DNA from 3 places in the Novosphingobium sp. GW821-FHT09E05 genome. Region 1 is predicted to be linked to each of the others. Evidence: riboswitches for the same ligand, from Rfam matches in the RefSeq annotation. Region 1 holds a riboswitch; each other region holds the start of a gene.

Region 1 (9,498 bases):
CCGACCGAAACGCTCGATCGCCTTCCGGCCATCGACGATCTCGACAGTGTGTTCGGGCGCGAGGGGGTGGGCCGCGGTGTCCGGGCCCGCGTCGCACCGGCCCTTCTCTATTCTCGCATCGGACTGCGGGACGAGGGCTTTGATCTGCTGTGCCGCTACTTGCGCGAAGGCGGCGACCGCCGAGGCATGTGGCGGGTGGTCGCCAGACTCATCCGTTTCCGCGAGCCGGTTCGCGCATTGCGGCTGGCCGCGATCCTCGCCGGGCCGGCCTGACCGTCGTGGCAGCGGAAGCCATGGCCGGCGGGCGCGGCACCAAGAGCGTGAAGTCTGCCGCGCTGTGGGCCGCTTCCAGCCAGTATTCGCTGTTCGCGCTGCAATTCGTCACCTCGGTCGTCATTTCGCGCTTCTTTCTGAAGCCCGAAGAGATCGGCCTGTTCTCCGTCGCACTGGCCGCCGCCATGGTGCTGTCGATCATCCAGGACTTCGGGCTGCAGCGCTATATCGGCCGACATCCGACCGGCGACCGGACCATGGTGCGGTCGGCAACCGCGATCGCGATGACTTTCGCCCTGGTTCTGGCCGCCGTCATCTACGCGATCGCGGCACCGCTATCCCGGTTCTACGGCGAGCCGCGCATCGAGCCGATCCTCCAACTGATCGCCGTCTCCTACATATTCGTGCCCTGGAGCATCGTGCCGATGGCGCTGTTGGCGCGGCGGCTCGACTTCAGCCGCACGTTCGCTGTCAACCTGGGAGGCGCCATGACGAACAGCGGGGTCGCCCTCACGCTGGCGTGGCTGGGCTGGTCCTCGTTCGCGCTCGCCTGGGGCATGATCGCGCAGGCGGCGGTGAGGGCAGTGATCGCGCAGATCGCGCAGCCGGCGTTCCCGGGCCGGGGCGCAAGCTGGACCGAACTGCGCGCGATCCTGAAGTTCAGCGCGGGGACGACCCCGATCTATCTCTCCGGCGGCATCGGTGTGCGCAGCCCCGACATGATCGTAGGCGGTTTCCAGGGCATGGCCGCTGCCGGCCTGTTCAGCCGGGGCGCAGCGCTGGCGGCGCAGTTGCACACGCTCGTCGTCGGCGCTGTCAGCGCGATCTACTACCCCGCCTTCGCCCGCCTGCGCGACGAAGGCAAGGACCTTGGACCTTACTACGAGCGTGTTGTCGCTGCGCACGGAGCCATCGTCTGGCCGGCGATGGCGCTGCTCGCGGTGCTGAGCGAGCCGGTGATCCTTTTGCTGTACGGACCGGGCTGGGCCAAGGCAGCGCCGCTGCTGGCCTTTGTGGCGGCGGCAGAGTGCTTCTTCGTCGCGCTGCCGCTGCACGTGGACCTGCCGATCCTGCTGGGGCGCCTGCGGCAGTTGCTGTGGTTCAACCTGATCGACACCGCACTTTCAGTCGGCACGCTTGCGGCCGGTGCCGCGATCGGAGTGGAGGCAGCCGCCGCTTCCCGGCTCGTATATGGGCTGGGATGGTTCTGCCTTTATGCATTGTGGCTGCAACGCCTGATCGGATTTCGCTGGGGCGTGGCGCTGCGCATCTATGCGGGTAGCGCGATAGTCACGCTGATAACCGTCTTCCCGGCGGTGCTTGCGATCACACTCTGGCGCAGTCCCTCCACTTTGGGCTTCTTCGGCCTCGTTGCCTCAGGGGTCGCCTGCGGCCTGGCCTGGCTGGCCGCGATCTACATCTCGCGCCACCCTGCCCGCGACGATCTGGCGGATATGGCGGATATGGCAGCGCATATTCTGGCCCCGTTGAAGGCACGCCTCAAGTCGCGAGCCGCGTGAAATAAATTGCGCGCCACGGTAGCTGTCTGCGCAAGATCATGTTAATATAGCCCCTCGAAAAGACATACGCGAGCTTGAATTCGCGAGGAGGATGCTGTGGCGGGAATAAGCCTGGCATTGGCGATGCTGATCGCCAATCCCGTGATCCTGGGCGCGACGCCGGTTCCATCGCCGTCGACAGACGGGGCCCCGGCCGACACCGTGCAGGGGGCGGCCGATGCCCACGCGCGCATGACGATCGATGTGGCCATACACGGCATCGGGCCGTACCGCTTCCTCATCGATACCGGATCCCAGCGCACTGTCGTATCCACCACGCTGGCCGGGACGCTGGGGTTGGTACAGGGGCCACAGGTGCGGGTCATGGGCATCGCCGGCATACACCACGTCGCCACGGCGCAGGTCGACTCGATCGATATCGGCCCGCGCTCCTATTACGACCTTACGGTGCCGCTGCTGGAAGGGGGAAACATGGGCGCCGATGGCATCCTGGGGACCGACAGCCTGCAGCACGAGCGTGTGCTGCTCGATTTCGCCCGCAACACCATCCGGATCGGCACGCCTCGCGAGCTGGGCGGCCGGCAGGGTTTCGAGATCGTCGTGCAGGCCAGGCATAAGTCCGGCAGGCTGATCCTGACCAACGCGACCATCGACGGCGTGCGCGTGGACGTGGTGATCGACACGGGCGCCAGCGGCAGCGTCGGCAACCTCGCGCTGCAACGCGCGCTGGCTCACAAGGCACGGCCCAGGGACATGCTGCGGGGCACGCTGTCGAGCGTCACCGGCCATGACCTTCCCGTAGAGCTTGGGGTCGCGAACAAACTGGACCTTGCGGGGATAGCGGTCACCAACGTACTCATCGCCTATGCTGATGCGCCTGCCTTCGGCGAACTCAAGCTGAACAAGCGGCCCGCGATATTCCTCGGCATGCGCGAACTGCGCGCGTTCAAGCGCGTCGCCATCGACTTCTCGTCGCGCAAGGTCCTGCTCGACATCGGCAAGGTGGACTGAAACGCAGCGGCGGCCGTTTGACGCCGGCGGCGCCCGTCGCTACCGCCGCGCCATGATCGCCCTGCTCTCACCCGCCAAGACACTCGACTTCGAGCGCGTCCTGCCGCCACTTGACGTGACGCCCCCGCATTTTGCCGAGGAGGCGCGCGGCCTTGCCAAGTCGGCCGCCAACCTTTCGCAGAAACGCTTGTCCGAGCTGATGCACATCTCGCCGCGTCTCGCCAAGCTCAACGCCGACCGCTTCCGCGATTTCGCCGAGCTGCCCGAGCGGCAGGCCCTGTTCGCCTTCGCCGGTGATGTATACACGGGCTTCGAGGCGCATACGCTGAACGATGCGGGCGTCGCCTTCGCCCAGGACCATGTGCGGATGCTATCGGGTCTCTACGGGTTGCTCCGGCCGCTCGACGGGATCCGGCCCTACCGTCTGGAAATGGGCACCCGCTGGGCACCGCGCCACAAGAGCCTGACCGACTGGTGGGGCGACCGTATCGCAGCCGTTCTGCGAGAGCAGGTTGCCGAGGAGGGTTCGGGCGTCATCCTCAATCTCGCCAGCCAGGAATACTTCGCGGCCGTGAAGGGCAGGCTCCAAGGTTTGCGTGTGATCGAGGTCGAGTTCCGCGAGCCCGGACCCGACGGTCCGCGGTTCATCAGCTTCAATGCGAAGCGCGCGCGCGGCATGATGGCGCGCTGGCTGTGCGAGCATCACATCACCGACGTCGACGCCATGCGCGGCTTCGACAGCGACGGCTACCGCTTCGACGCGGCCGAGAGCGAGCCCGATCGCTGGCGTTTCACCCGCACATGAGCGCAGCAGCAGTGGTCATCGGCGCGTCCGGCGGGATCGGCGGTGCGTTCGAGGCAGCGCTGGTCGAGGAAGGCGCTTTCGACATTGTCCACGGCTTCGCCCGTTCGCGCAGTGGCACGCAGCACCTCGACCTGCTCGATGAAGCGAGCATCGCCGCCGCCGCCGCGCATGTCGCCAAGGGGCCCGCACCGACGCTGGTGATCGTCGCGACAGGCCTGCTCCATGCGGGCGAGCATGGCCCCGAAAAGGCATTGCGCGATCTCGACCCGGAGTGGCTGGCGCGGGTCTACGCCGTCAACGCGATCGGCCCGGCGCTGGTGGCGAAGCATTTCCTCCCCATCATGCCCCGCACCGGCCGAACGGTGTTCGCCGCCCTGTCCGCGCGTGTCGGCTCGATCAGCGACAACCGGCTCGGCGGATGGCACGGCTACCGCGCGTCGAAGGCCGCGCTCAACATGCTGGTGCGGGGCCTCGCGATCGAGGAGCGCCGCCGCAACGACCGCTCGATCGTCGTCACCCTGCATCCCGGCACGGTCGATACCGACCTGTCGCGCCCGTTCCAGGGCGCCGTCCAGCCGGGCCGCCTGTTCGACGCCGAGCGCGCCGCCCTGCAGCTGCTTGACGTGATCGAGGAATTCAAAGTGCCCGACAGCGGCAAGCTGTTCGACTACGAAGGCACCGAAATCCCGTTCTGATCATGGCGGGTCTTTGGCGCCGTTGCCGGATTGTTGCAGCGGACACTTCCTTAAACCGCGCCGATCCCTAAATAGCAACGATGCCTCCCGATACAGCCGTACCCGATTCCAACGCCCGCCACGACGGCTGGCGCACGCTTCTGCGCTTCATGCCGTACCTCTGGCCGCGCGACGACGCCGGACTGCGGTGGCGGATCGTGTGGGCCTGCGTGTTCATCCTGCTCTCGACGGGCACGCAGTTGGTGCTGCCGTATCTGATGAAGTGGGCGGTCGACCTGATGGGCGCCACTGGGCCCAAGATGGTCCAGCTGGCGATGCTGACGGTGCTGGCCTACTCGGCCGGGCGGCTCCTGCAGACGGTTTTCGACAACCTGCGCAACATCGTGTTCGAGCGGGTCGGCCAGGACGCGACGCGGGCGCTGGCGGAGAACGTGTTCGGCCAGCTCCACCGCCTGAGCCTGCGCTTCCACCTCGCGCGGCGCACCGGCGAGGTCACCAAGACCATCGAGCGCGGGACCAAGAGCATCGACACGATGCTCTATTTCATGCTGTTCAACATCGCCCCGACCATCCTGCAGCTGCTGGTCGTCGCGGTGATCTTCTACATCAACTTTGGCATCGGGCTCGTACTCGCCACCGCCTTGGCCGTCGCGGCCTATATCTGGGTCACGCGCACGATCACCGAGTGGCGGACCAAGCTGCGCGAGCAGATGAACCGGCTAGATGGGCAGGCGCTGTCGCGCGCGGTGGATTCGCTGCTGAACTACGAGACGGTGAAGTACTTCTCCGCCGAGGCGCGTGAGGAGGCTCGCTACGCGCAGGCCACCCGCGCCTATGCGGTGGCGGCGGTGAAGAGTGAGAACTCGCTCGGGCTGCTCAACATCGTCCAGGGCGTCGTGGTCACGCTGCTGATGGCGGGTGCGCTCGCGTGGACGGTCTGGGGCTGGTACCGCGGCCAGTACACGGCGGGCCAATTGGTCTTCGTGCAGACCTACCTGACGCAGCTGTTCCGCCCGCTCGACATGCTGGGCATGGTCTACCGCACCATCCGGCAGGGCCTGATCGACATGGCGGAGATGTTCCGCCTGCTCGACACCCAGGTCGAAGTGCCCGACGCGCCCGGCGCGCCGGCGCTGGTGATCCGCCAGCCCTCGATCGTGTTCGACGAGGTGGTGTTCGGCTACGATCCCGACCGCACGATCCTGCACGGGCTGTCGTTCGAGGTGCCCGCCGGACAGGCCTTCGCGGTGGTCGGCCCCTCGGGCGCGGGCAAGTCCACGCTCGCGCGGCTGCTGTTCCGCTTCTACGACCCGCTTTCGGGCCGGATCCTGATCGACGGGCAGGACATCCGCGAGGTCACGCAGTCAAGCCTGCGGGCCGCGATCGGCATCGTGCCGCAGGATTCGGTGCTGTTCAACGACACCATCGGCTACAACATCGGCTACGGCCGCGACGGCGCCAGCCTCGAGGAGATCGAGGCCGCCGCGCAGGGCGCCGCGCTGACCAGCCTGATCGCCCGCCTGCCCAAGGGCTTCGCCACCGAAGTGGGCGAGCGCGGCCTCAAGCTCTCGGGCGGCGAGAAGCAGCGCGTCGCCATCGCCCGCACCCTCGTCAAGAACCCGCCGATCCTCGTGCTCGACGAGGCCACCAGCGCGCTCGACACGCGGACCGAGCAGGACATCCTCGCCACCCTCCACCGCGTCGCCGAACACCGTACCTCGCTGTCCATCGCACACCGGCTGTCCACCATCGCCGATGCGGACAAGATCCTGGTGCTGAACGAAGGCCGGCTGGTGGAGAGCGGCAGCCATGCGCAGCTCCTGCGCCGCGAAGGCCTCTACACCGAGATGTGGTCGCGCCAGGCCGCCGAGGCCGAGGCGATGATCGAGGCGGCGGAATAGGCGCCGCCCACGGGAATCGCACTTCACGACAGGCGGTCCCGACGCATCACTCCCCGCCGCTCCCTCATATCTGGCGAGCAGATGGCCGCCCCCCCGATCGGCCCGACGCTGACCACGTCGCCCGCAATCTTCCGATTGGCACACCGCAAAAATCCCCCTATTGCCGCCCTCGGACCGGCGTTAACGCGCCGGTTTCGAAGATCGCGCCGGTGCCTCGAAAGAGGCTTAAAACGGGAAGGCGGTGCGGGTGGTTCACCACCCAACTCCGCAGCTGTCCCTGCAACTGTAAGCGGCGAGCGCGATGCACATCGTTTCCCCCAGCCGGGGAAGCAGCCACTGGGCCGGACGCTAAGTCATGCGGGGCCTGGGAAGGCGTGCATCAAGCCCTGACCCGCGAGCCAGGAGACCTGCCGGCGTTCTGGTCGCTCTTGCCTTGGTCCAGGGGATGGTCACGGCACGGTACTTCCGTCTGAGCGACGTTCGTCATGCGGCCGGGGCCGCATCGGCACAACGCGCCGGGCGTCCTCGCGCCTGCCCGACGCGCGTGCCGGGTCGTCGATCGCCCGATCGATGGGACGCCCCGCCGTGCAGAAGTCGCCCGGCGCGGGGAGAAGACCATTGAGCAAAGTGCCCACCACCGTCATCACCGGCTTCCTGGGAGCGGGCAAGACCACGCTCGTGCGCCACCTGCTGCAGAACGCGGGCGGCCGCCGCATCGCTCTCATCATCAACGAGTTCGGCGACGTCGGCGTCGACAGCGAACTGGTGAAGGGCTGCAACGACGAGGCCTGCCCCGAGGACGACATCGTCGAACTGGCCAACGGCTGCATCTGCTGCACCGTCGCCGACGATTTCCTGCCCACCATGATGAAGCTGCTCGACCGGCCCAACCCGCCCGAGCACATCATCATCGAGACCTCCGGCCTCGCCCTGCCCAAGCCGCTGGTGAAGGCCTTCCAGTGGCCCGACATCCGCACCCGCGCGACCGTCGACGGCGTCATCGCGCTGATCGACGCCGATGCCGTGGCGGCCGGCCGCTTCGCCACCGACGAGGTCGCGCTGGCCGCCGCCCGGGCCGCCGACCCCAACCTCGACCACGACAGCCCGCTCGAAGAGCTGTTCGAAGAGCAGCTCGGATGCGCTGACATGGTCGTGCTCAACAAGACCGACCTCGTCGATGCCGAGGCGCTGGCCCATGTCGAAGGGCTGGTCGGGGCCGAGACCCGTCCCGGCGTCAAGATCATCCACGCCGACCACGGCGCGGTCGACATCGCCGCCCTGCTCGGCATCACCGCGGCGGCCGAGGACGACCTCGACAGCCGCAAGTCGCATATCGACGGCCTCGACGAAGGCCACGACCACGACGACTTCGACAGCTTCGTCGCCTCGGGCGGTGACGTGGCCGACCTCGACGCGCTGGTTGCGCAGATGGCCACGCTGATCGCCGCGCACGACGTGCTGCGCATCAAGGGCATGGTCGCGGTCGCGGGCAAGCCCAGCCGCCTCATCGTGCAGGCCGTCGGCCCGCGTATCCAGCACTTCTACGACCGCGCCTGGAAGCCCGGCGAACCGCGCCGCACGCAGCTGGTGGTGATCGGCCAGAAGGGCCTCGACCGCGCCGCCATCGAGGCAGGATTGGCCGACGTTCTCGGTGCGGTGACGGTCTGAACGAGCCGATGCCGATGCCCATCCCGCCCCACCCCATCCCACAAAACCCCGTCGTCCCCGCGCAGGCGGGGACCCCGCTTGTTCCTTCGAGCGGGGCGGAAGGGAAGCGGGGCCCCCGCCTTCACGGGGGCGACGGGGTGTGGGGTGCGAGCATCCTTCTCTCGGGTAGCGGGAGGTGGGCCGCCCGTACCGTGCGCGTGGCGCGCACAAACCGGGACACTGCCGCCATGCGAAACCCCGCCTGATGCACCTGCTCTCCGCCACCCCCGGCACCATCACCAACGGCGAGGAGGCCATCGACCTCGACCAGCCGCCGGGCGACATCGTCATCCTGACGGTGGCGGACAGCGAGCTCGCCTGCTTCGCCAAGGCCGCCGCGCAGTTGCCGCAAGGTGGCATTAGCGTGCGGTTAGCGAACCTGTTGCAGCTCAAGCACCCCTACTCGATCGACCTCTACGTCGAGAAGGTGATCGCCCACGCCAGGTTCGTCTGCGTCGTCCTCCTCGGCGGCAAGAGCTACTGGCCCTACGGCATCGACGAGATCGCCGCCGTGGCGCGCGAACGCGGCATCGCCTTCGCCGCCATCGCCGACGGGCGGGAGGACGACCCCGCGCTCGACCGCGCCTGCACGCTGCCCGCCGCCCAGGTCGAGCACTTGCGCGACTACCTGCGCCAGGGCGGCACCGCCAACGCCCTCTCGTTCCTGCGCACCGCAGCGCGGATCATCGGCGACGACTGCGGCCAGCCCGACGACCCGGTGCCCGTCGCCGATGCCGGGCTCTACATCCCCGGCGTGGATCGCCCCGGCCTCGCCGATCTTCACGCGCGCTGGAAGCCGGATGCCCCGGTCGCGCTGCTGGTGTTCTACCGCGCGCTGATGATCGCCGGTACGCTCGACGCGGTGGACGCCATGGTCGCCGCGCTGGAAGCGCGCGGCCTCAACGTCGCCGCCGTCCACGTCCGGGCGCTGCGCGAGCCTTTCGCGATCGACTGGCTCGGCGGGCTGATGGCCGGGATCGCCCCCGACGTGGTCATCAACGCCACCAGCTTCGCCTCCTCCTCCTCGGGCGAGCCGCGCACCCCCGGCATACTGGAGCGCGCCGACTGCCCGATCCTCCAGGTCGCCTTCGCGGGCGTCGAGGAGGCCGACTGGCGCGCCGCCGCGCGCGGCCTTGGCCCCCGCGACCTCGCCATGAACGTGGCGCTGCCCGAGGTGGATGGCCGCATCTTCACCCGCGCCGTCGCCTTCAAGGCCGCCGAGCGCTTCGACGAAGTGACCCAGTGCGGCATCGTCGTCCCCAAGGTCGCGCCGGACCGCGTGGCCTTCGCCGCCGACCTCGCCGCCAACTGGGCCCGCCTGCGCCGCACCCCCGCGCCCGAGCGGAAGGTCGCGCTGGTGCTCGCCAACTATCCCAACCGCGACGGGCGGATCGGCAACGGCGTCGGCCTCGACACCCCCGCCAGCGCCGCCTCGATCCTCGCATCCTTGCGGGCGGCGGGCTACGACGTCGGCAACGCTCCGCAGGACGGCGCGGCGCTCATGGCGCTGATGACCGGCGGCGTGACCAACGACCTCACCTCGCTGGACCGGCCCGGAGAGATCGCCCTCCCCCTCGCCGACTACC
Region 2 (9,498 bases), 110 kb from region 1:
TCCCGCTGCTGGTCCTCGCGCTGGCGGCCAACGCGCCGCCGTCACCTGCGGACCAGTTCGGCGGCCTTTTCGCCGCGGTCCAGGAAGGCCGCGTGTTCGAGGACGGCAAGACATTCGCCGACGCCGTTCCCCGGCGCGCGCCCGACGTCATCATGGCGCAGTACGAGGCCAGCCCGCCAACCTCTCCCGCCGACCTGCGCACTTTCGTGCTGGCGAACTTCACGGTTCCCGGCGTCAACGACAGGCCGCAGCAGCCGCTGCGTGAGCACATCCGCGCGCTATGGCTGCACCTTTCGCGCGAAGCACTCACGCCGCCGCCGGGCAGTTCCGCCATTGCGCTGCCCGCACCCCATGTCGTTCCCGGCGGACGCTTCCGGGAAATGTATTACTGGGATTCCTACTTCACGATGCTCGGCCTCGTCGCCGATGGGCGCCGCGACCTGGTCGAGGGCATGATCGACAACTTCGCCAGCCTCGTCGAGCGCTTCGGCCACATCCCCAACGGGACGCGCACCTACTACCTCAGCCGGTCGCAGCCGCCGTTCTTCGCGCTGATGCTCGATCTTTCAACGCAGACCGACGGCACCATCCGCGCCCGCCGGCTGGCGGCGCTACGCCGGGAACATGCCTACTGGATGACCGGCGAGGACTGCCCGGCGGCACTCGTCGCCTGCAAGCGGGTCGTCCGGATGCCGGACGGAAGCGTGTTGAACCGCTACTGGGACGACCGCGACACGCCCCGCGACGAATCCTTCGCCGAGGATCGCGCAACCGCGCTGGAGGCAAGGGGCCGCGATGCCGCGCAGGTATACCGCGACCTGCGGGCCGGAGCCGAGAGCGGCTGGGACTTCAGTTCGCGGTGGCTGGGCGACCCCGACGATCTGGCCACGATCCGCACCACCAACGTCGTTCCGGTCGATCTCAATGCCCTTCTTTGGGCCATGGAAAAGCGGATCGAGGAGGGTTGTCGCAAGGCGGCAGACCAGCCCTGCGTCCGCGAATACGGGCAGCGTGCCGCGCGGCGCAAGGCCGCCGTCGATCGCTATCTGTGGTTCGGAAGGGAGAAGCGCTTTGCCGACTGGCTGCTCGACGCACGCCGCCCCGGGTCGGTGCTGTCGAGCGCGGCGCTCTATCCGCTTTTCGTCGGCATGGCATCCCCTTCGCAGGCCAGGGCCGTCGCAGCGGTGACCCGGGACAAACTGCTTGCGCCGGGCGGCCTGCGCACCACGGCGCTGCGCACGGGCCAGCAGTGGGATGCGCCCAACGGCTGGGCGCCGCTGCAGTGGGTCGCAATCAGCGGACTGCGGCGCTACCACGAGGACACGCTGGCGCGTGATGTCGCGCAGCGGTGGATCGGCACCGTGCAGATCACCTATGCCGAGACCGGCAAGATGCTCGAGAAGTACGACATCGAGGAGAGAAAGCCTGGTGGGGGCGGCGAATATCCGCTGCAGGACGGCTTTGGCTGGACCAACGGTGTCGCCAGCGCCATCCTCGAGCGCTATCCCGATATCGTCTCCTCCGGCGATCAGGCACCTACGTCGGCGGCGGCCGAAGGTGATGCCCGCACCACGTCCATCCCGTCGAAGCCCCCCCAGCGGTAGATCGCATAGCTGATGACCCAGCATGCGATGAATATGCCGATGATGAGGAACCCGAGCATGTTGAAGTGCTCCGACAGGGCGCTCGCGGCTTCCCAGGGGCCGCCGCGCAGCGCGAACCTGTCGGCCAGCAGCGCTGCGGTCTGGATCGAGCCGATGACCAAGGCCACGAGCACCGAGATCGAGGTGATTGTGATGTTGTAGTAGAGCTTGCGAATAGGCTTCACGAACGCCCATTCGTAGGCGCCCAGCATGATCACGCCATCGGCCGTGTCGATCAGCGCCATCCCCACCGCAAACAGCGCCGGGAAGACAAGCAGCGTGGACAGCGACACCCCGTCCGCCGCATGGGCGCCGGACAGCCCGAGAATCGCCACTTCCGTAGCTGTGTCGAAGCCGAGGCCGAACAGGAAGCCCAGCGGCGCCATGTGCCAGCTCTTGCTCACCAGTTTGAACACGGGGCGGAAGAGGCGCGCCAGCAAGCCGCGGCCCGCCAGCAGCATGTCGAGGTCCTCCTCGGCATAAGTCCCGCCCCGGCGCACCTGCTGGAAGCGGGTCCAGACGCCTTGCAGGATCACCAGGTTCATGATCGCGATGGCGAACAGGAAGCCGGCGGAAACCACCGTTGCGATGACGCCGCCAGCCTGGCCGAACGCTTCGAAATCGGTAAGAGACCCCGCGGCGAGCGCGATGGTGGTCGCGGCGAGCAGCACGATCGCCGAATGCCCGATGGCGAACCACAGGCCCACGGTGATCGGGCGCTGGCCATCCTGCATGAGCTTGCGGGTAACGTTGTCGATCGCCGCGATATGATCGGCATCGACGGCGTGGCGCAGCCCCAGGCTCCACGCCAGCAATGCCGTACCGAGCATCAGCGCGTCGCCATGGAACGCGCTGAACGCCCAGGCCCACGCGGCGGCGTTCGCCACCAGCAGGACCGCGAACAGGCCGAGGATGCGCGGGCGGCGGCGGGTACTGGCGGAGGATCGGTTCATGCGGTGGCTCCCTGGGTAACGAGCGTTTTCTGGCGGCGGCGGCGATTGCGCGATCGCCGCAGGTCGCGGCGGACTTTCTGGATGCCCATCCATGTGCCGGTGCCGCAAACGAGCGTGACCATAGCGAGCAGCGGCAAGAGCACCAGATCCCACAGCGGCCGCGCGCGAAGACCCGGCAGGTCGAGGCTGTGGAGGCCGTTCATCAGCCAGCGGAAACGCCGGCCATTGACGTCGAAGCCACGGATCAGACGCCCGGTCGCAGGGTCAATGTAGAGGCGCGTCGCCTGCGCGTCGGCGAGCACCGCGCGCCATACCGGGAACGGCGCGGGGTTATGGTGGGGGTAGTAATAGGCGTCCGGCTGCTGAAGCAATTGCAGTGACGCCACTGACGGCCCGTCGGCGAGCGCGACGCGCAGTTCCGTATCACGCAGCGGGGAAGGCTTCCCTTCCGCGTCGATGCGGCGCCGGGCGCCATCGGCGGTCACCAGCGCGAGGAAAGTCCTGTCGCCGAGCGGCGCTGCCTCGATCCGCACGGTACCGGGCGGCAGCTCGCCGACGTTGGCGAGGCCCTTGCGCAACTCCCCCCAGCGCAGCGGTCCCGACAGTCTTTCACGCTCGGCAAAACCCGCCATGCTGTCGAGCAAGCCCCAGGGGTTCATCGACAACAGGCCGCTCGCAACCCAGGTCAGCGTGAGAATGCCGAAGACCAGCCCGGCCATGTGATGCCACCACCACAGTCCGCGATAAGGCGAACCCAGCCTTCCCTCGCGGTTGCGCCGCAGCCGGACCAGCCCGATCCACAGGCCCGTCACCGTCAGGAAACAGCCGAGCAGCGAGGCCCAGATCACCACCTGCGACCACAGCGCACCATTCTGCCGCAGCAACGTGGGATAAAGCCAGTGCGGCACTGCGCCCAGCCATCCCCAGAAGCGCTCCGCCCGCGTGGTCTGCTGCACCACCTCACCCGACCCGGCGACATAGGCGGTGGCACCGCCCGCATAGTCGATCCGCCAGAGCGGCTGATGACGCCGCGCGGTCTGCACGGTCCATTGGTCGATCGCGACCGGCGTCGCGGACAGCGCTGCCCCGTCGATGGCGAAGCGGGCCCCGAACGAGCGGCCCTGCGCCAGCGCGGCCTCGCGGGACAGCGGCTCGACCGCGCGACCGGAGGCGAGGTCGATATTCTCCGGCGTCGCCCGCATCTGCGCGATGGGCCGCGCCGGATCGAGGGCCGGGGTCACGCGCAGGACCGCGCGTTCCCCGAGCCGCTCGATCCGCGCCGAGGACAAGGCCGTGTCGTCGGCGAGCCCAAGGTGGGTCCAGTCCACCCCGGCCGGCAGCCGCAGGGGCGCCAGCCCCCGCAACTGCTCGGCCGGCTGCAAGCGGGGATAGGGCGAGTAGATCATGACGAAGCCGGACAGGCACCAGACCGTCATGACGACGCCGACGATGATCCCTAGCCAGCGGTGGAGGAAAAGGATCGGACGCAAGGTCATCGCCCCCTCCCTCAGAACGCCAGGCCGTAGCTCATCCGCAGCGTCCGGGGCACGCCGCGCACGGAGTAGAGGAAGCGCCCGCTGCCGTTGTCGCGCGGCGCCGATCCCAGGCCCGAGGCGTAGTCCTTGTCGAACAGGTTCTCGATGTTCACGCCGAAGCGGTGACGGCGTGCGTCGCCGTCGGGGTAGATATGCAGCCCCGCGTCGACGACGAGGTACTGGCCGTAGTTGCGCCGCCCGAAGCCGGAAACCGTCCGCCAGGTGTCACCCACCCAGTTGACCGAGACGTTGGCGCCGAACGGGATCTCGGTCGGGCGCCAGGCGATGCCGCCGCGTGCGAGATGTTCGGGCGTACGGTCGCGCTGGAGGTCCGAGCCGGAATTGCGCGAGCGGGTGTAGGTGTAGCTTGCCGAAAGCTCCCACCCGTCGCCAATCTTGGCGCCAAGCTGCAGTTCGGCGCCGCGCACGTTCACCTTCTTATCGACGTTGGTGTAGATGCCGTCAGGATAGGCCGGATCGTTATAGTCGATGTCGATCAGGTTATCGATGCGCCGCGCGAAAGCCGTCGCCTGCCACGTCAAGGTTCCGCCCGCGAACCGGCCGCCGATGCTGACGTTGACGCCCAGGCTTTCCTCAGGCTCGAGGTTCGGGTTGCCCTTCTCGCAGCACGGATCGATCTGGTAGAGCTGGGACGCGCTGGGGAGCAGGAATGAGGTTCCGCCGTTGGCCTCAAGATAGAGGTCCTCGCTCAGGTCGAAGCGGCCCGAGACGTTCCAGACCGTCTTCTTCGATCCGCTGCCGTCATTGTAGCGCAGCCCCGCCGACAGGCGCGCGCGGTCCGACAGGTCGTCGGTGGTGCGCACCTGCAGTACGCCGGCCTGGACCTTCTCCTTTGTCTTGCCGATCAGCAGGACGTCGTCGCGGCCCTTGAAGTTCTGGAAGTCGTAGCCGACGAGGTACTCCAGCCCGCTATGCGGCCGCAGCTTGACCACGGCGCTGCCGCCGAAGTCCTTGTAGCCCCAATAGGTCCCGGCCGGGTAGATCACCACCGGCTCGCCGGTCGCCAGGTCGTTGCGGATCTGGACGTAGGCGGTGTTCCAGTCGTGGTAGTAGCCCTTGAGGAAGAACTGCACCGTCTCGCTGCCGACGTAGTCGAGGCGGATGCTGGCGATCTCCTCGTTGCGGTCGTTGCGGCTTTCGCGCACGCGGATCGCGGAGAGGTTGTCGAGCTTGGCCTCGGTGTGCTGGTACTGCAGGTTCAGCAGCAGATCGGAATTGAAGTCGTACTGGTACTTGCCGCCGATCGACCACAGGTCGTAGCCACGCTTGCGGTCGGTCGCACTGGGCTCCATCTCGCTGTAGGGCCGGTAGCCTTCCGACCTGTTGTGCGACCCCCAGGCGACGAAGCGATGCCTGCCCAGGCTACCCCGGACGTAGCCGTCGACATTGGTGCCCGCCCGGCTGTCGACCTGAGCGTTGACCTGACCGCCGAACTCGTCGCTGAACGAACGGGTTACCACGTTGATGACGCCTGCTGCCGCCTGCGTGCCATAGAAGAGGCTCTCGCCGCCCTTCAGCACCTCGATCCGCTCGACCATGCTGGCGGGCAGCGTGTCGTTGGGCGAGGTGCCGCCGTAGAGGCGGTTGTTGATGCGGATGCCGTCCACGGTCCACAGCACGTCCTGCGTACGCGATCCCTGCATCGAGACGTCGACGTAGCTGAACGGCCCGTTGCCCGGCATGACGTAGAGCCCCGGCACCGTCTGCAGCGCCGCCGCCACATCGACTGCGCCCCGGTCGTCGATATCCTGCTCGCTGACCTGATAGAGGTCGCTACCGTAGCGGCTGAGTTCCTGCGGCAGCGTCTCCTCGACGCTCTTGCCGGTGACGATGATGGAATCCGCGTCCTCTTCGGCCATGGCCACGGAGGGCGCGAGCAGGAGGACGACGGCAAGCGCCGTGTGCGAAACGTATCGTGATTGCATTGCAAAAAGCCCCGTCGGCGCCAGCGAAACTGACGAGGGCTTCCGCGCGAACGGCCGGTCCACGCGCCGGACGGACGCCATGAGCGCCCGGCACATGTGCCGGTGCGGCCCTCGCCGCACATGCGTCGCTCAGACGGAGTTCCGTGCCGCGGCCATCCCCTGGACCAAGGCAAGAGCGACCATGCGCGGGCAGGTCTCCTGGCTCACGGGTCACTGCGTCGATGCACGGCCTTCCCAGGCCTCGCATGACTTAGCGTCCGGCCCAGTGGCTGGCGGCGTGGAACCTTGTCCCGCCGCACATGTGCATCGCGCTCGCCGCTTACAGTTGCAGGGACAGCCTCGGATTCGGACAATCAAGCCCTCACCGTGTTCCCTATTAAGCCCCTTTCGGGGCACCAGCGCGATCTTGCCGAAGTACTGTTGGGCACTTCGACTGCGAGCGCCTTAGACAGAGGATGGCGCAACTGCAAGACGTTCGATGGCTTGGCATCGTGGAGGAGTCACCTGCCCATGAAGGCGTAGACCGGATCTCCCTGCCCCCGGCAGCCATGGAGGTCGAGGGCGCCGTACATGCCGCCCGTCATGTCGCGCGTGCTGGGTTCCGTGCGCGACCAGTCGAGCACGAAGGTACGCTCCGCGATCGCCCAGCGGTCGGCACGGCGCTCGAAGCGGTCGACGTAGCGGCCGCCGGTGAGGGTGTCGTTTCCGTCGCGGCCGGTCGAGACGGCGATGACGTAAGTCTCGCCCACGGCGCCGTCACCCTCCACCTCGATCCACTGGTTGGCGATGGAGTGGAAGGTCTGCTCATAGCTTTGCTCGACGAGCGCACAGATCGCCTTGGCGAAATCGCGACCGCTGCCGTTGAAGGCCCCGCTGACCACGCTCGCATCGTCGTGAAACACGTTCCCCAGCAAGGCGCCATCGGCCCGGTCCACCCCCCGGCAATAGGCCATCGTGATATCGGCAATCTGTTGGCGCGCAATCACGGCGTCGATCATGTTCGCGTCATGGCTCATCGGCTCGGCTCCTTTTGTCCTGTTCTTCGCGCGCGCCTGCGTGAGCAGCGCGATCCCGGCGTCGGCGGCGCCGTGCCCGCCTATCGGTACCTGATGGTCAAGCCCGCCGAGGCCGGGCAGAGCGTTCCCGCCGATCCAGTTCACATTGGTGTCGAGAACATAAGTGCGGTGGCTCAGTCGCCATTCGCCGCCCCGCCGCTCGTGGCGGTCGAGGTAGCGGCCACAGATAAGGTGCTGGGTGGCCGGCCCCGCTTCTCCCGCACTCGAGGCATAGGCCATGACGTAGCTTTCCGAGGCAGCGCGGTCGCCGTCGAGTTCAATCCCCATCTGCGCGGTGCGGTGGAGCGTCACCGGCCCGGCCTTCTGCGCGCCCGTCAGCATTGCCGCGAAATCGCGCGCGGTGCCTTCGAAGAAGCGGTAATCGACGGTGGCGTCATCGTGGTAGCACCCCGCCAACAAGCCCTTATCCGCGCGGTCGACAGCGCGGCTGTGGCCCGCCAGGACGTTGGCGATGGCCTGGACATCTGCAACCTGACCGATGTTCATCCCACCGTCTCCCCGTTGTCTATGACGATGTGGGTCCCGGTGATCTGCCGCGATTCCTCGGAGGCGAGGAACAGGACGAGGTTGGCCACGTCCTCCGGACTGCCCTGCCCATGCGCGTTGACTTGGTCGAGCCCGGCGTTGTCCTGTGGCAATTGCGCGAGCGCGGCCTGCGTCATCGGTGTGTCGTGCGCGCCGGGCGCGATGGCATTGACGCGGATGCGGTAGCCCTGTTCGATGCAGTGCACCGCCACGCTGCGGGTGAGCGCCAGGATGCCCGCCTTCGCCGCGCTGTAGGCCGGGATCGCGCTGATGCCCTTGAGCGCCGCGACCGAGGCGACGTTGACGATCGAGCCGCCGCCGCCCTTGGTCATGTGCGGCAGTGCCGACTTGCAGCCCAGGAAGCAGCCCTCGACCATTATCTGCATCTGCAGGCGGAAGGTGTCGAGATCGCAGTCCTCGACATTGCCGAAGCGCACGAGGCCGGCGTTGTTGACCAACACATCGAGCCTGCCGAAGTGCGCCACGGTCTGTTCGACCACCGCGCGCCACTGCGCCTCGTCGCGCACGTCGTGCTCGAGGAACAGCGCGCCCGGGATCGAGGCGGCGACCGCGCGGCCAAGGTCGGCCTGGAGGTCGGTGATGACGACCTGCGCGCCCTCCGCCGCCAGCAACCGCGCGTCGGCGGCGCCGAGCCCGGAAGCGCCGCCGGTGATGAGGGCGACTTTGCCTGCTACGCGGTTCATGATCGTGTCTTTCGTGAAGGTTCGGGCGCAATATCCCCCTCGCTCGTCATTCCCGCGCAGGCGGGAACGACGAAGAAAGGTTGGCATCAGAAGTCGAAGCTGGCCGAGGCGCCGAACTGGCGCGGCGGGGCGTAGCCGGCGATGCCGCCGTAGCCGGGCGAATCGTAGACCGTCGACAGGTAGCGGGAGTCGAGCAGGTTGGTCGCCCACAGCCCCACCGACCAAGCGCCGCCGTCGGGCTTGTAGGTGAGCGAGGCGTCGACCAAGTGCGTCGGCTGGATCTTCGAGCGCGGGGTGTCGAGGATCGCCGTGTAATACTTCGAACTGGTGTAGGTGTAGGACACGTCGCTGACGAGGTCCGCGCCGTTGCCGAGCGGGATCACGAAATTGGCCCCGAAGCTGGCGTTCCATTTCGGCGCGTTCTGCAGGCGATAGCCCGAAAGGTCGAGCGCGGCCCCCGTGAGCGCGTCGGTATAGGGGAAGTCCTTGTACTTGGCATCGAGGTAGGCGAGCGAGGCGCGCAGCGTCATGCCGTCGACCGGGGCGGCCGTGGTCTCGAGCTCGAAGCCCTTGATCTCGGACTTGCCGGCGTTGAGGATGCGGTTGCCCTGCGTGGACGTGTCGGTGTCAAAGTAGATCTGCGCGACCTGCATGTCGCGGTAGTTGGTGTAGAAGCCGGTCAGGTTGACCCGCAGGCGACGGTCGAGGAGGTCGGCCTTGATGCCCGCCTCGAAGGTGTCGACCTTCTCGGGATCGAACGGCGTGGCGCCATCCGCCGGGACGCCGACGCGCTGGGTGAAGCCGCCCGACTTGAAGCCGCGCGCCCAGCTGGCATAGACCAGCGTGTGGTCGGCCAGCTCGTAGTCGGCGCCCAGTTTCCAGCCGACGTTGTTCCAGCTCTTGCGCCCGCCGGTGGTGAAGCTGTCGATCACCGTGTTGCCCTCTCCGGTGTAGTTCGAGCCGGCCGGATCACCGATGCTGGTGGTCAGGCTGGGCGTGGCCGCGGTGCGCTCGTGCGAGTAGCGGATGCCCGCCTGCAGCTTGAGCCGGTCGGTCGCCTGCCAGTAGGCCTGCGCGAAGCCGGAGATCGAGTAGTTGTCCTGGTCCTGCAGGTTG
Region 3 (9,498 bases), on a different contig from region 1:
AGGGCAATCTTCTTACGAGCCATGATCCGTGCTTGTCCTTCCCAGTGGCGGGATTGTCCGGACTTCAAGGCGGCCTGCTTTCAATCCCGCAGAAGGCAGGCGCCGGGTTTGCGGAGCCGGCCCTACGCCCCCATCGGCGACATTGCAACCGACAAAGGGTTGCTGACATGCGGATGACGGCACTTTTAACTGATAATAGTTCGCAATTGCAATAGAGGCCGTAATCGGCGGAAAATCGGCCCTCTTTTCGAGCTGCAAAGGGGAGCGTGCGCGCCACGGACTCTGCGAAAGAGATTTCGGGCATCGCGGGGGAGGAGGCAAGCCCTCCCGGATGCGACTCGTCGAAAGCCGGATACGGGTGGGCTGGTCGTTCAGGTCGAGAGGTCCGCCATGCCTTTTCCGATCAAGCATCCGTCGCCCCCGCGAAGGCGGGGACGACGGGGGTTGGTGGGGCCGGAATGCAGGCGCCCAAAGACCGGGAGGATTTACGCCCCGAGCCGGCGCTCCGCCGCCTGCGCCATGCGGCGGTCGAGGCTGCGGCAGATCTCGAGCCAGCGGGCGCTGGCCTCGGCGTCGCCCGAGGCGTGGGCGGCGAGCGCCTCGTCGCGGGCCTGGGTGGCGGCGGAGAGGCCGTGGCGGGCGAAGTGCATGAGCGCGGCGGCGAGGCCGGCGTCCAGCTCGGCCTCGGGCGCGCTGGGCACCGCGTGCAGCGCGAGGCGGCGCGGGCAGGGCGGATTGTCGTTGCCGGCGCCGAGCGGGGCGCCGAGGCACAGCGAACGCGAAATGGCCGGAGTTGTCCCGCCCCAGGCGGCGGCAAAACGGATGGTCATGTGCGATGGGCCTCTTTGTTCGGGGTCTTGGCGTGGCCCCTTCCTAGCAGGGAAGGGGCTAAGCCATCATGAGAGGACTTGGTTGCTTAAGTCTTGACCAAGACCCCTAGGGGGTTTCCCCGGTCTATCTCTTTGCAATCGATTGATTATCAATTCTGCGGGTTGGCTATCCAGCGCCCGGAGTTAGCATACTCGGCCTTGATGCCCTCCGAGGCGGGCAGGTTCTGCGCGCGGTAGAGGGCGTCCCCGCCGCGCTGGGTGACTGCGGTGGAATAGACCGGCGCGGGGGCGGTGGCGGTGGCGGCCTGCGGGGCCGGGGCGGCGATCGCCCGGGTCTCGACGAGGCCGAAGGCGCGCTGCACCGCCAGCGGGTCGAGCGCGGCGGTGGTGTCGGCGCTGTCGTCGCGGCGGTGCGGGGCGGCCACCGGCTCGCCGCCGAGGTAGGCGTAGCGGAAGGTCGCCGGACTGCCCGCCGCGCCGCGCAAAGCGTAGAACCGGTGCGCGCCGATGGTGCCGAGGTAATTGAGGCTCGGCGCCCAGTAGGGGCTGACCTGGACCGTGTGGTAATGGGTGGCGAGGCCGACCGGCGCGTAGACGTAGCCCGCCAGCGCGGCGCGGGCGACGGCCTCGGCGCGGTCCCAGAACAGGCGCTGCGGGCGGCGGGCCAGCGCGCCGTCGCAGGTGAACGAGAACTGGCAGCCGGTCGAGCGCTCGGAGCCCTGGTAGACGACGCCGCACACGGTCTTGGGATAGCTGGGGTGGGCGACGCGGTTGAGCACCACCTGCGCCACCGCGCGCTGGCCGGCGTCGGCTTCGCTCGCGGCTTCGTAGTAGATCGCGGCGGTCAGGCACTGCAGCGCGCGGCTGCGGTCGACGCCTGAGTTGTCGATGCGGAAGGCGCGGGCGATCGGGCCGGGGCCGGAAACCGCGTCGTCGGCGTCGGAGTGGATGCCCTCGCCCACGCGCAGGGGGGCGACCTCGCTGTCGAGGTAATAGAACGCCGAGCCGGGGAAGCTGGCGCCCGCCTGCTCGAAGGGCATCGGCGCGACCGGGGTGTCCTGCGTCCCCGCGTCGGCGATGGCGAAGCGGTCGGGCGCGGCGAAGGCGGGCAGCGCCACGGCGGCGAGCGCGGCGACGCCGAGCGTCCAGCGGCGATGGAGCTTCAGCGGGTGGCGGCCGATGCCGTGCGCGCGGCGGGCAAAACGGCCCGAAAAGTCGCGCGGGCGTTCCCAGCCATCGAATCCGCGCGCGTCCGCCGGAGCGGCCGGGAGTTCGGAAAAGGCGGCGGCTGGGGGCACTCGGTTCCTGTCAAAGCATGGGCGCAGTTCGGCAGCACCGGGCCTAGCTGCGCAAGCCGCGCGGCGCATCCCGCCATTCGTCGCCGTCCCGTTGCGGTACAGGGCGGGGCTCTACGCTTAAGGCCTTAAGAAATTGCCGATAGCCGTCATCCCGGCGAACGCCGGGACCGCCGGGCAGCCTTGAGGCAATGCACCGCCTGCATCCCTGCTCGGCTCGGTCAGCGATCCCTGCTCTCGCAGGGATGACGGTTCGCTTGCAAACCGTGCAACTCCGCACTATCGGCGCTCTCACGTCATGGGTGCCCGGTTTGCCGGGCCTAAGAGGGAAGCCGGCCGCAACTGCCGGCGCTGCCCCCGCAACTGTGACCGGAGAGCCCGTCTCCATCGCGCCACTGGCCTCATGGCTGGGAAGGCGGGGGCGGGCGATGATCCGGGAGCCAGGAGACCTGCCCAGGATGGTCGTTCCGCAGCCGGACGGGGTGTTCCGGGTGCAGCGGGTCCGCGTGCCATGAGGGGCGCGCGAGGCCTCCGCCATGAACGGCGAGACACGTTCAAGGTTCGGAGGACATATAATGAAGTACCTGTTTCTGCTCGGCACCGCGCTGGCGGCAAGCACTCCCGCGATGGCGCAGGAGGCCGGCGTGTTCGACGAGGGCGATCCCGCCGCCATCCGCATGGAGCGCGGCCAGATCGTCGTCACCGCCACCCGCGAGCCCACCCCCGTCACCCAGGTCGGGCAGTCGGTCAGCGTCGTCACCCGCGACCAGATCGAGCGTTTCCAGGCGACCAGCGCCACCGACGTGCTGGCGCGCATTCCCGGCGTCAGCGTCGTGCAGTCGGGCGGCTTCGGCCAGCCTTCCAGCGTCTTCGTCCGCGGCGCCGAGAACGCGCAGAGCCTGGTGCTGATCGACGGCGTGCGCATCAACGATCCGGGTGACGTCGGCGGCGGCTTCGACTTCGGCAACCTGACGATCGGCCAGTTCGACCGCGTCGAGATTGTGCGCGGATCGTCGGGCGTGCTGTGGGGCAGCCGCGCGATCGGCGGCGTCATCAACTTCATCACCGCACGGCCCACCGAGCAGTGGACCGCCCGCGCGCAGGCCGAATACGGCTGGCGCGACCGCCGGAACGTGAGCGCTTCCGCCGCCGGCCTCGTCGGCCCGGTAGGCCTGACGCTCGGCGGCAACTGGCTGAAGGGCGACGGTTACTCCGCCTTCAATGAGCGCCGAGGCGCCACCGAGAAGGACGGCTTCGAGAGCAAGTCGGCCAATGCGCGCGCGCAGGTCGAACTGGCGCAGGGCCTGTCGGTCGATGCCGGCGGCTTCTACACCAAGGGCGACTACGACTACGACAACACCGGCGCCGATGCGCTGAACGTGGGCCGCAAGCGGGACACGCTGGGCTATGCCAACGTGCGGTATTCGGGGCTGGAGGACCGGCTTTCGGCGCGGATCGGCTACGGCATCAACGACACCAACCGCGTGTCGGACGACGCCGTGTTCGGCCCCTACGAGACCAACGGCCGCACCGAGCGCTTCGAAGGCCAGCTGTCCTTCGCCCCGATCGAGATGGCCAGCGTCCAGCTGGGCGCCGAGACCGAGAAGCAGAAGTTCGACGACAACTACGGCTCGAAGGACAGCACCTCGCTCGACAGCTACTACGGCAACCTCACGGTGCGTCCGCTGACGGGCCTCACGCTGAACGGCGGCCTGCGCTACGACGACCACGAGGACTTCGGCCACAGGACCACCTTCGCCGCCAACGGCGCCTGGGTGCTGGGCGAGGGCGACGAGGCCCCGATCCTGCGCGCCAGCTACGGCGAGGGCTTCAAGGCGCCTTCGCTCTACCAGCTCTACAGCAACGCCGGCTTCCGCGCGCTCGATCCCGAGACCTCCAAGAGCTGGGATGCCGGCGTGGAACTGCCCTTCGCGCAGGGAACCGGTGCCTTCACGGTGACTTACTTCGACAGGAAGACCAAAAACCTGATCGACTACGACCTGACGCAGTTCAACTACTACAACGTCGGGCGCGCACGGGCGCAGGGCGTGGAACTGGGCATGCAGGTCACCAACTGGGAAGGCTTCGACGTCAACATCGCCGCCACCTACCTAGACGCGACCAACGAGCTGACCGGTGACCGCCTTGCCCGCCGGCCGCGCACCAACCTTTACGCCAGCATCGACAAGGCGTGGGAGCTGGGCCTCAAGCTGGGCGCGGACCTGCGGGTCGGCGGCGGTCGCTATGACGACACCGCGAACACGCAGTACGTCGGCGGCCATGTCGTCGCCGGCCTGCGCGCGGCCTTCGCCGTCACCGGGAACGTCGAGGTCTACGGCCGGGTCGAGAACCTGTTCGACGAGCACTACGAAACGGTGCGGACCTACGGCACGCCCGGCCGTTCGGCCTACGCCGGCGTCCGCGTGAAGATGTGACGGCAGGGTCGGTCGCTACAGGGCCGACCCGGGCAGCCCTTCCCTCGGGGCAGGGGTCGTCGTTTCCGACCCGCACACCCACACCTCGTCATTCCCGCGAAGGCGGGAACCCATCTGATGGCCGGGCCACACGAAGCGACCTCAGATGGGTCCCCGCCTTCGCAGGGACGACGAAGATGGGGGCGGGGATGACCATGCGCCCCGTCGCCGCTCTGCTAGCTCTAACCCTCACCCTCACTCTCGCCGCCTGCGGGCCGGGCGCCCCCGTCGTCGATGCCGCGCGGCCGCGCATCGTCTCGCTCAACCCCTGCACCGACGCGGTGCTGGCCGAGGTGGCGTATCCCGGGCAGCTGCTGGCGATCTCGCACTACAGCCACGACCCGTCCGCGACTTCGATGGACATCGCCCGCGCGCGCCGGTTCGCGGCCGTGTCGGGCGCGGTCGAGGAGATCGCGGCGCTCAAGCCCGACGTTGTGGTGGCCAGCAGCTTCCTCTCGCCCACCACCGCGCAGGCGCTGCGCGATCTCGGCATGCGCGTGGTGCTGGAGCCGATCCCGTCCGACATGCCGCAGGCGCTGGAGCAGGTGCGCACGCTGGCGGCGCTGACCGGCAACCGCAAGGCGGGCGAGGCGCTGACCCGCCGCATGAACCTCGCGCTGGAAGCCGCCGCGCCCGCGCCCGGCGCCGCGCGCATTCCCGCGCTGGTCTGGCAGTCGGGCGGCATCGTCGCGGGGGAGCATACGCTCGTCGCCGACCTCATGGCGCGTTCCGGCTTCGTCAACGCCGCCGCCGCGCGCGGGCTGGCCCAGGCCGACTACCTGCCGCTCGAACGCGTGCTCGCCGATCCGCCGCGCGTGATCTTCACGGTCGGCTCCCCCGCCGCCGAGGAGGACCGGATGCTGCGCCATCCCGCGCTTGCGCACCTGACCGGCACGGCCCGCGCCCCGCTCGATGCCTCGCTGCTGTGGTGCGGCGGGCCGACCATCCCGCGCGCGGTGGCGCGGCTGGCGCAGGTTCGCGCGCAGATCGCCGGGCAGGCTTCGCCGCGCCCGGCGCCGCGAGCCGCGACAACCGCGCTGAGCCACGTCCATACCGTCAACCCGACCATCCCAGAGGCCCAGCCTTGAACCGACGCCTCATCCTGCTGCTGATCGCCGCGCTCGTGCTGGCGGTGCCGTTATCGCTGCTGGCCGGGCGCGTGTGGATCGACCCTTTCGCCCCTTCGACGCGCAATGCGATGCTGATCCTGTTCCAGCTGCGCCTGCCGCGCGCGGCGCTGGCGCTGGTGATCGGGGCGGGGCTGGGCGTCTCGGGTGCGGCGATGCAGGGGTACCTGCGCAATCCGCTCGCCGATCCGGGCCTGTTCGGCATCGCGCCGGGCGCGGCGCTCGGCGCGGTGCTGAGCTTCTGGACCGGCTATGCCGCCTCGGTCTGGCTGCTGCCGGTCTTCGCGCTGGTCGGGGCGGGCGGGGCGATGGCGCTGCTGGCGCTGATCGCCGGGCGCGAGGGCGGCGTGGCGCTGTTCACCATGGCCGGGCTGATGATCGCCAGCCTTGCCGGAGCACTCACCAGCCTGGCGATCAGCCTCTCGCCCACGCCCTTCGCGATGAGCGAGATCGTCACCTGGCTGATGGGCGCGCTGGCCGACCGTTCGTGGCGCGAGGTCGCCATCGCCGCGCCGCTCACGCTGGCGGGCGTGGCCGTGCTGCTGGCCTGCGGACGCGGGCTCGACGCGCTGACGCTGGGCGAGGTGGCCGCGCGCTCGCTCGGGCTCGACCCGCGCCGTCTGCAGGGGCTGATGATCGTCGGCGTCGGCCTCACCGTCGGCGCGGGCGTGGCGGTGGCGGGGGTGATCGGCTTCGTCGGGCTGATGGTGCCGCATCTGGTCCGTCCGCTGACCGACCGGCGGCCGTCCTCGCTCATGGTGCCAAGCGCGCTGGCGGGCGCGCTGCTGCTGCTTATCGCCGACTGCGCGTGCCGGGTGCTGCCGCTCACCGGCGGCGAGCTGCGGCTGGGCATTGCGCTCAGCCTGCTGGGAGCGCCGTTCTTCCTCGCGCTCCTGCTGCGCATGCGCCGGGGGCTGGCATGAGGCTCGAAGCCGTCGACCTGACGCTGGCCGGGCGCCTGTCCGGGATCAGGCTGTCCGTCCACGCGGGCGAGGTGACCGCCATCTGCGGCCCCAACGGCGCGGGCAAGTCGTCGCTGCTGTCGTGCCTCGCGGGGCTCGTCAGGCCGGACAGTGGGCTCGCCGCGATGGGCGGGCGGCTGCTGCGCGACGTGCCGGCGACAGAGCGGGCGCGCTGCATCGGCTACCTGCCGCAGGCGCCCGAAGTGGCGTGGGACGTGACGGTGGAGGTGCTGGTGTCGCTGGGCCGCCTGCCGTGGCACGACGAGCATGGCGACGAGGGCCGCGCCGCGATCGAGGAGGCCATCGCGGCGATGGACCTCGCCGCGCTGCGCGGCCGCCCCGTCACCCGGCTGTCGGGGGGCGAGAGGGCGCGGGCGCTGATGGCGCGGGTGATCGCCACCGGGCCGCAGTGGCTGCTGGCCGACGAGCCGCTCGCCAACCTCGACCTGGCCCACGCGATCGCCCTCATGCGCCGCTTCCGCGATCAGTCGCGCGCCGGGCGCGGGGTGGTGCTGGTGCTGCACGACCTGGCGACGGCGATGAACTTCGCCGACCGCGTGATCGTGCTGGAAGGCGGGCGGGTCGCGGCCGATGGCGAGCCGGAGCATGCGCTGTCGCAGGAGGTGATCGGACGGGTGTGGAAGTGCCCGGCGCGCTGGCTGGGGGAACCGGGCGCGCGGGCGCTGTCGCTGGGATAGGATCAATCCTCCCCATCGGCGCTGCCGAGGGGGAGGATTGCCGTTCAGTTCTGGACGAAGTGGCCCTTCGACCACACGCGCATGTCCTGCGCGTGCTCCTCGTTCTCGCGCACGTTTTCCTTGCGCTGGCGGTCTAAGATCAGCGACCCGGTGAGCCGCGCGAAGCGGCTGCGGCGGAAGGGGATCTCGGCTCCGATATTCATGACATCTCTCCTCTCGGGGAGATAACGCGCGGGGCGCCGGCCGGTTCCTCAGCGCGGGCCCACCCCGCGCGAGAACTGGGCCTGCAGGCTGGCGAGCGAGCTTGCGGAAAGCGGCGGGAGTTCGCGCGCCGCCTTGCCCTTGCGCAGCGCCGCGCGGTCCCTTTCCTCCGGCTCGACCACGCGCACGCGCACCGCCGCCTTGCCTTTTGCCCGCACGCCGAGCAGTTCGGCGGCGCCTTTCGAGAGGTCGAGGATGCGCGCCAGGTCGCCGTAGGGCCCGCGGTCGTTGACGCGCACGACGATGCGGCGGCCGGTGTCGAGCGCGGTGACCTCGACGTAGCTGGGCAGCGGCAGGGTCGTGTGCGCGGCGGTGACCCAGCCGGGGCGGAAGCGCTCGCCGTTGGCGACCTGGTCGCCGCTCTCGCCCCCGTACCACGTCGCATAGCCGAGCATGTCGTAGCCGGGGCTTGCAGCGGGCACGTAAGTCGCGCCGCGCACCTTGTAGGGCGGGCCGATGCGCACCGGCGCGTCGCTGACCGGGCGGTATTTCACCCCGCCCCCGCAGGCGGCGAGCGACGCCGCGAGCGTGAGGCCGAGGAGGGCGCGCAAGGTGAGCATCGCGCGAGCCTAGGCGCGGGGGAAGCGCGGACCAATGACGCGGCGCCGCCTTTCCACAAGCGCGGGCGGAACCGCGCATGGGTCCCGCCGCTTTCTCCCGCGACCGAAGGAGACCCGATGCCCACGATCCTGCAGACGATGACCGTCGCCGCCCGCGACCGCGCCCGCATGGCCGAGGTGAGCGCGGTGATCGCCCGCTTCGGGCTGGACTCGCTGCTCGCGCGGCTCGGGCTGGCCAAAAACGGGGGCGGAGAAGCGGCGCGCGAGGACGCCGACCTGCCCACCCGCACCCGCCGCGCGCTGGAGGCACTGGGGCCGACTTACGTGAAGCTCGGCCAGATCCTCGCCACCCGGCGCGACATGCTGAGCGACGAATGGATCGCCGCTTTCGAGCAGCTCCAGAGCGACGCCCCGCGCCTGCCGTTCGAGACCCTGCGCCCCGCCGTCGAGGCCGCGCTGGGCGAGCCGCCCGAGACGGCCTTCGCGCGCTTCGACACCGAGCCGCTCGCCGCCGCCTCGATCGCACAGGTCCACCGGGCCATGCTGCACGACGGCACCGAGGTGGTGGTCAAGATCCGCCGCCCCGGCATCCGCAAGGCGATGGAGGCGGACCTCAGGCTGCTGCGCCATCTTGCCGCGCTGGTCGAGGCGCGCAGCGACATGGTCCGCCGGATGATGCCCGGCGCGATGATCGAGCAGCTGGGCCGCGAGGTCCTCGACGAACTCGATTTCACCAACGAGGGCCGCAACGCCGACATGCTGCGCGCCGATCTCGCGCCGATGGCCCGCGTGGTGGTGCCGCGCATCCACTGGGCGCACAGCGCGAACGCGCTGCTGGTGATGGACTACGTGGAGGGCGTGCCTCCGCGCGATCCCACCGCCCTGCGCGCCGCCGGGATCGACCCCGCCGCGATCGCCGACCTCGGCGCGCAGCTGGTGCTGGAGATGGTGCTGGTCAACGGCCGCTTCCACGCCGACCCGCATCCCGGCAACCTGCTGTGCCTGCCGCCCGCCGCGCCGGGGGAGGGCGACCGGCTCGCGCTGCTCGACCTCGGCTCGGTCGGCTTCGTGTCCCCGCGCCGCCAGCACGAGTTCCTGACCTTCATCCTGTCCTTGCGCGGCAACGACCCCGGCGGCGTGGCGGACATGCTGGCGCTGTGGTCGCAGGCGGGCGAGGTCCCGCGCGAGCGGCTGCTGACCGCGTCCGAGCGCCTCGTCGCGCGTCACGGCAGCGGGGCGCTGGTGCTGAACGCGATGGTCGCCGACTTCTTCCCGCTGCTGCGCCAGGAAG

The links. A riboswitch is a leader RNA that binds a small molecule or an ion and turns the genes downstream of it on or off. The one in region 1 is predicted to bind cobalamin.
Region 2: another riboswitch for cobalamin. It lies ahead of AC07M9_RS15665 (TonB-dependent receptor plug domain-containing protein); the one in region 1 lies ahead of cobW (cobalamin biosynthesis protein CobW).
Region 3: another riboswitch for cobalamin. It lies ahead of AC07M9_RS03775 (TonB-dependent receptor plug domain-containing protein); the one in region 1 lies ahead of cobW (cobalamin biosynthesis protein CobW).

What each region holds. Positions count from the first base shown of each region.
Region 1 is NZ_JBWKOQ010000003.1:387,268-396,765, reverse strand. Features, by position in the region: gene AC07M9_RS16160 (glycosyltransferase) at 1-273, shown strand, start outside; gene AC07M9_RS16155 (oligosaccharide flippase family protein) at 294-1,793, shown strand; gene AC07M9_RS16150 (aspartyl protease family protein) at 1,917-2,804, shown strand; gene yaaA (peroxide stress protein YaaA) at 2,857-3,609, shown strand; gene AC07M9_RS16140 (SDR family NAD(P)-dependent oxidoreductase) at 3,606-4,304, shown strand; gene AC07M9_RS16135 (ABCB family ABC transporter ATP-binding protein/permease) at 4,385-6,205, shown strand; cobalamin riboswitch at 6,396-6,634, shown strand; gene cobW (cobalamin biosynthesis protein CobW) at 6,824-7,873, shown strand; gene cobN (cobaltochelatase subunit CobN) at 8,118-9,498, shown strand, end outside.
Region 2 is NZ_JBWKOQ010000003.1:272,391-281,888, reverse strand. Features, by position in the region: gene treF (alpha,alpha-trehalase TreF) at 1-1,604, shown strand, start outside; gene AC07M9_RS15675 (HoxN/HupN/NixA family nickel/cobalt transporter) at 1,529-2,596, opposite strand; gene AC07M9_RS15670 (PepSY domain-containing protein) at 2,593-4,092, opposite strand; gene AC07M9_RS15665 (TonB-dependent receptor plug domain-containing protein) at 4,104-6,077, opposite strand; cobalamin riboswitch at 6,249-6,492, opposite strand; gene AC07M9_RS15660 (nuclear transport factor 2 family protein) at 6,578-7,639, opposite strand; gene AC07M9_RS15655 (SDR family oxidoreductase) at 7,636-8,382, opposite strand; gene AC07M9_RS15650 (TonB-dependent receptor) at 8,469-9,498, opposite strand, start outside.
Region 3 is NZ_JBWKOQ010000001.1:804,648-814,145, forward strand. Features, by position in the region: gene mdh (malate dehydrogenase) at 1-23, opposite strand, end outside; gene AC07M9_RS03765 (hypothetical protein) at 486-830, opposite strand; gene AC07M9_RS03770 (cell wall hydrolase) at 980-2,230, opposite strand; cobalamin riboswitch at 2,409-2,596, shown strand; gene AC07M9_RS03775 (TonB-dependent receptor plug domain-containing protein) at 2,701-4,560, shown strand; gene AC07M9_RS03780 (ABC transporter substrate-binding protein) at 4,749-5,687, shown strand; gene AC07M9_RS03785 (FecCD family ABC transporter permease) at 5,684-6,649, shown strand; gene AC07M9_RS03790 (ABC transporter ATP-binding protein) at 6,646-7,386, shown strand; gene AC07M9_RS03795 (hypothetical protein) at 7,431-7,589, opposite strand; gene AC07M9_RS03800 (septal ring lytic transglycosylase RlpA family protein) at 7,638-8,207, opposite strand; gene AC07M9_RS03805 (ABC1 kinase family protein) at 8,325-9,498, shown strand, end outside.